One region of the Chryseobacterium sp. FG46 genome, then DNA from elsewhere that is predicted to be linked to it. Evidence: riboswitches for the same ligand, from Rfam matches in the RefSeq annotation. Region 1 holds a riboswitch; the other holds the start of a gene.
The links. Region 1 has a riboswitch for cobalamin ahead of ACODR7_RS09605 (TonB-dependent receptor plug domain-containing protein). Riboswitches for the same ligand answer to the same signal wherever they lie in the genome.

Region 1 (3,292 bases):
AAGTTTCCGGTTTTAAATTCATATTACCTCCCTGAGCCCAATACAAATCGTTAAATGATGGTGCTCTGAAGTTTCTTGAAAAATTGAATTCAGCATCATACCATTTTACAATATCCCATTTTCCTGAAAAAGAAAGCAGAACAGGAGAGCTTATATCTTCTACAAAATCTTTCTTGATTCCCGCTTCAAAACGCAAATCTTTTGTTGGAAAATAACGCAGTAATCCTGCAATAGATCCTGCACTTCTGTTAATATTTCCAATTCCTGAACTACCTGCTCCATTCCCTTTATTAATTTGAAATTCACCGATAATATTAACATTCCACTTTGAATTCAGAAAATAATTAAAATCATTTTTCAGAATATAATTCTTCCCTACCCCTCCGCTGGTTTCAGCACCGTTAATATTACCAAAGTACTGGAAATTTTCCTCTGTATAAGCTGTTTTGAATGAGTTACTAAATTTTATAGTACTCCAATCCCAGGAAAGTAAACTTCGGGTATTCTGAGTTTCATATTTTGTTTTGTTTTCCAAATCTCCAAAATGAACAGGATAATGTTGTTGCCCATTAAAAAATTCTGATATCCAGGAAATCTGATGATGCGGAGCAATTTTATAGGCTGTTGCTATATTGATATTCGTATTATAATATTGTCCGTTATCATTACTGTAAGTCTTTCTTTTATCCACCTCAACCTGATAATCATTTTTACTTATTGAGTGATTGCCAGAAACTTTAAAAGTGAACTTATCGTTGCTGTAAGAACCTTTTACAAAATTATTATAAGTATTAAAAGAAGCGGCTTCTGAAAATAATGAACCATGGAAACCTTTATTAAAATCAAGGGTATTATTCAGGTGAATACTTCCCCCGATGGCGCCACTTCCATAGATTACACTTCCTCCACCAGCTTTTATACCAATCTGATCATAGCCGAACAAAGCAATATTATTGATATCTCCTTGTCCTAAAAAATTAGAATTGATATTAATTCCGTTCCATACAAATGCAGTCTGCTGGGCGGTAGTTCCTCTGAAAGAAGGGGAAGAAACAGCACCACGCCCATTTTCTTTGATATAAACCTGTGACTGAAATCTCAGGAGTTCTGAAAGGTTACTGGAGTTTTTCCCGGCCTCTTCTGCGGAAATTGTTTTTACGGGATGAAAAAGCTTCACCCTGTTCATCTGGTTGTCGAAGACATAAATAGTGTCAATGGCCTTCTCTTGTCCAAAAAGAAAACAGCCATAAGATGAAAAAAGCAGTACTAAAGATCTTTTTATATCCATTCCTTTTTACTTTTCCTCCGAAAGCAATATGTTTTTATGATTACAACTCTGGCAGGTCTCCTGACTTTCGCATTCTGCACCTTCCCGTTATATACAGTGGTTTTTTGCAGAAACTTTTGTTGCGATTTACAGTTGCGGGGACAGTCCGGGAGTTACACCCGATTCCCTTTTCATTCCAAAATACTGGAAACCAAAATTTTTGCAAAGATAGTTTTTTATGTGTATATGCCAAAAAATAGGGATTAGAAACAGATAGTATCTTTTAAGACCGGGAATCCTTTCTCAGGAAAACGCCAGATTCAAAATCTGATGGGAAATGAATAATAAAATAGCTGCTTCCAGTTGAAAGCAGCTATATATCATGAAATAACGTTTAATTAATTATTTACCAATAACTTCGGTAATCGGGTTTCCTACATTTCCGCTTGGGAACTGAATTTTCAATAGAGAAGATACTGTTGGAGCAATATCTGTCATATGATATTCCTTATTGCTTTCTCCCTGTTTTACTCCCCATCCCATAAAGATCAACGGAATATGAGAATCGTAAGAATTCCATACGCTGTGTGTAGTTCCTGTTTTAGAATATGGCGGAAGCATAGAGTCATGAGAAATTAACTGGATATCTCCACTTCTCTGTCTGTTGATGCCATTAATAATTCTTTGTTTGATTGGCTCCGGAATGCTTGACTCCTGAACTTTGTCTACAGAAACAGCATATAAAACGGTAGGATCTTTCTCAATTTCTTTTACAGCAAAGTTTCTTACATCATCCAGCTCAAGCTTATTATCTGCCAATACTTTTCTGTCAAAATAAACCTGGTAGTTATCAATGGCATTAACCAGTTTATCTGCCGCAAATTTCTCTTTCAGTTTCTGGTTCAGATTCTTTTCCGCATCTTCTCCGAAGAAACCTGTCGGGATTTTATGTTCTTTAAGGAATCCCACAGAATGTGCTCCACCATGGTCGGCAGAAAGGAAAACGGTATACTCTCCTTTTCCTACCTTTGAATCAAGATACTTAAAAAATTCAGCTAGATCCTGATCTAATCTGATATAAACATCTTCTACTTCAATAGAATTTGGTCCGAATTTATGGCCTGCATAATCTGTAGATGCCAGGTTGATGGCTAAAAAGTCTGTGATATTATCTCCACCCAGTTTTTCACCTTCTACAGAAGCTTCTGCCAGTTTCAATGTCAATGTATTTCCGAAAGGCGTATAACGGATGTTATCTTTTTTAGTCTGATAGTCTTTTGCTAAATTACTGTAAGGGAAAGTAGGTGTTTTTGCACTTCCCAGCAAACCTTCCCAGGGAGAATTGTCCGGTGCACTTTCTGTATATTCATTGATTGGAAGTAAAGTATTCCAGCCATTGGCTACTAATTTTTCAGGAAGATTCTGAGAATTGAATGATTTTACCCATTGCGGAAGATCATTCATATACCATGTACTGGTAATGAAATTCCCCGTACTGTCATCAAACCAGAAAGCTCCGTTTGGAGTGTGTCCTGCAGGAAGAATGGAAGCACGGTCTTTCAAGGAAACCCCCACTACTTTTCCCTGGAAGTTTGTTGCCAGTCTCAATTCGTCAGTTACTGTGGTAGACCAAAGATTTTTCGGAGAGTGGCTTCCCGTTTTTATATTGGTAGTTCCTACCGGCTGAACGCTGTCATCTGCAGTACAATAAACTCCTTTACCCGTTTCTTTATCCGTCCAGTCGTTTCCTGCAATCCCGTGAATTGCCGGTACAGATCCCGTATAGATACATGTATGTCCCAAAGCCGTAATGGTAGGAACATAAGGAATATGTACATTATTTAAAGAATATCCTGTATTCAAAAGTCTTTTGAAACCATCATTTCCATACTTACCATAAAAACGGTATAAATAGTCCCAACGCATCTGGTCTACTACCAGCCCCACAACTAATTTGGGTCTTTCAAGTTGGGTATTTCTGTTCTTCTGTGCATTGATTGTAACTACGGAGAATAAAGTAGCTGC
Region 2 (3,292 bases), on a different contig from region 1:
TACAGGAAAGAAAATAGTGAAAAACAGAAATACGATGTATAAAAATTGCTTAAAATGGGGCTGTATCCAAAATTTTAATACCTTTAACCATCAAATCCTTAAAATTTTAAAATATTCTCATGCAGACAAAACCATTCAATTTTATTGTAACCGTATTTTTTCTGGTAGTAAGTGTGACTGTATTTTCACAAAAAACAGCCGCTTTGGGTTCTTTATTGGATAGAAATTCAGAATTTATATTCCCGCAAGCTCCTGATAAAATCTCAAAAGAGTTGAATGTAAAAGCCATCTTTTATGAAGATGCCAATGAAGAGAAATATGCCAAATGGCCCATTAAAACAGGGCTGGAACTTTATTGCAGCTTGGGAAAAAACAATACTGTGAATGAGATGTTTTTTGTTGCTTCAGATAATAAACCTGTAATTGTTGAGGGACTTCCTTTTGGTCTTGTTCTGAATAAAAGTACATTACAGGACAGTAAAACGAAGTTCAGGAAGTACAATGCCAAAACACAAAAATTAGCAGCAGACAATGAATTTCCAGATGGATCAAAACTGGTTTTTAAAAAAGGAAAACATTATGCAACATTATTTTTCGACAGCAAAAACCTTTTAAAATCATTAGGACTTACAGAAGAAATGATTGATCCGGCAGCTAATTAACCGATGAGAGGCTTCAAAACAACATAAGATCCGTCATTATCTGGCGGTTTTTTTATTCTTATAATGAAGCCCTAGTTATAAATTTAATTATATTGTTAATCCATAGTTGTTTTTTACCTCAGCCATCACAAAAGTACTGTGAGTGCTGCCTATAGAATCTACAGATCCCAGCTTGTTAAATACAAAATCCTGATAATGTTTCATATCTCTTACCTGAACTTTCAGAAGGAAATCAAAATCTCCGGAAATATTGTAACATTCGGCAACTTCTTCAATTTCTAAAATCTCTTTTACAAAATCATAACCTACAGACCGGTCATGAATTTTGAGCTTGATCTGGCAGAAAACCGTAAAACCGCGGTTCAGTTTTTCAGCATCAAGAATGGCTGCATACCTTTTAACAAAACCTTCCTGTTCAAGCCTTTTTACCCTTTCAAAAACCGGAGAGGTAGAGAGGTTCACTTCTTTCGCAAGTTCCTTAACAGTCAGTTTAGCATTTTTCTGGAGCAGCCTGAGCAGCTGTAAATCCTTATCATCGAGTTGTTCCACAGAATATTATTCTTTTAAATGATTAAAACAGTCAAATGTAAAGAATTATATGCTTCTATTTTTATTTTTAAAAGTTTAATTTGCTTAATTATTTATTATGAATTGTATTTTTATTCGGTATTGCTAATTTTACACAAAATTAAAAACTTTTACTGATAATCTTTGTTAAAGGTAAAAGTACAGTTCTTTGCAGATACTTCATCAAACAGGAAAGGTTTTACTTAAGGTAGATTAATAGGGAATCGTGTGCAAATCACGAGCTGTCGCGCAACTGTAAGTAACATGCCAAAAGTTTCTGTCCTTGCATATCCACTGCCAAAAACGGGAAGGATGACGGAAACTGTTACAAGTCAGGAGACCTGCCTTTACTGAATTGACAATGCTTTCGCGGGCTGAAGCTTTTGGGTCATACAGATGGTATATCAGATATGTATTTTCTCTCAATTGGAAATGCATTGCCTGCTATGTCATTATTTCCTGAAATTTTCTCCGCAAAAACATAACGAAGCATTTTAAGGGACTTTCACAATAAGTTTAACTAAAAAGTTTAAAAAAATGCAAACTCACATCCTTGGCTATCCGCGTATTGGTAGCAAAAGAGAACTCAAAAAAGCCTGCGAGCAGTATTGGTCAGGTAAAATCCTTCTGGAAGAGCTTCTGAACACCGGAAGAACTATCTGTACCCAAAACTGGAATATCCAGAAAGAAGCCGGAATAGACCTTATCCCGTGTAATGATTTTTCATACTATGATCAGGTATTGGATATGAGCCTTGTAGTAGGAGCAATTCCAACACGGTATCATGAAGTAGTGCTTAAAAAAAACAATACTGAGCTTGATCTTTATTTTGCAATGGCAAGAGGATATCAGAAAGACGGACTGGACATCACCGCAATGGAAATGACCAAGTGGTTCGATACCAATTATCACTATATCGTTCCGGAATTTTATAATAACCAACAGTTTAAGCTGAGTTCAGATAAAATTTTCAATGAATTTGCAGGAGCAAAACAAGCGGGAATCAATGCAAAACCGGTGATTATCGGACTGGTTTCTTATCTGTTATTGGGAAAAGAAAAAGAAGAAGGATTTGATAAACTGGATCTGGCGAAAAATCTTCTTCCGGTCTATACGGAGATTTTAACCAAACTTCAGGATCAGGGTGCGGAATGGATTCAGTTTGATGAACCTTTTTTAGCCTTGGATTTAACAGAAAAAGCCAAAGAAACTTACCTTTTTGTGTATGCCGAAATCAGAAAACGATTCCCAAAACTGAAATTTATTGTAGCCACTTATTTCGACGGATTAAAAGATAATGCATCACTTGCCGTTTCACTTCCTGTGAATACATTGCATGTTGATCTGGTGAGAAATCCTGAACAACTGGATGATATTCTGAATAGTATTCCGGAAAATTTATGCCTTTCATTAGGGGTAATTGATGGCCGGAATATCTGGAAAAATGATTATGAAAAGTCGCTGTCTTTCATTACAAAAGCTGTTGAAAAATTAGGATCTGAAAGGATTTTGATCGCTCCATCATGTTCATTGCTTCATTCACCTTGTGATCTGGATTTTGAAACCCATCTTAACCCGGAAATTAAAAGCTGGCTGGCTTTTGCTAAACAAAAAGTAAAAGAAGTCGTAACACTTAAAGAACTTGCTTCCGGAACAGAAAATGAACAGATTCTTAAAGCATTTGAAGAAAATAAAAAAGCAATTGAAAGCAGAAGAACTTCTTCTCTTATTCATAATCACCAGGTAAAGCAAAGAGCAAATGCTGTTTCTGAAAAAGATGCTCAGAGAATAAACCCTTTCAAAATCCGTAAAAAAAAGCAGCAGGAAGTATTGCAGCTTCCTTTATTCCCAACCACTACAATAGGGTCATTCCCGCAAACCACAGAGGTAAGAAGCTGGAGAGCGAAATTCAAAAAAGGGGAACTGACCGCAGAACAGTATGATACTTTACTGAAAGAGGAAACTCAGAGAACAATCGGCTGGCAGGAAGAAATTGGTATCGATGTACTGGTTCACGGAGAATTTGAGCGTAACGACATGGTAGAATACTTCGGAGAACAGTT

Region 2: another riboswitch for cobalamin. It lies ahead of metE (5-methyltetrahydropteroyltriglutamate--homocysteine S-methyltransferase); the one in region 1 lies ahead of ACODR7_RS09605 (TonB-dependent receptor plug domain-containing protein).

What each region holds. Positions count from the first base shown of each region.
Region 1 covers NZ_JBMDJJ010000010.1:75,420-78,711, reverse strand. The annotation lists gene ACODR7_RS09605 (TonB-dependent receptor plug domain-containing protein) at 1-1,288, opposite strand, end outside; cobalamin riboswitch at 1,322-1,498, opposite strand; gene pafA (alkaline phosphatase PafA) at 1,670-3,292, opposite strand, start outside.
Region 2 covers NZ_JBMDJJ010000001.1:331,050-334,341, forward strand. The annotation lists gene ACODR7_RS01440 (VOC family protein) at 1-17, shown strand, start outside; gene ACODR7_RS01445 (hypothetical protein) at 120-662, shown strand; gene ACODR7_RS01450 (Lrp/AsnC family transcriptional regulator) at 750-1,211, opposite strand; cobalamin riboswitch at 1,407-1,592, shown strand; gene metE (5-methyltetrahydropteroyltriglutamate--homocysteine S-methyltransferase) at 1,767-3,292, shown strand, end outside.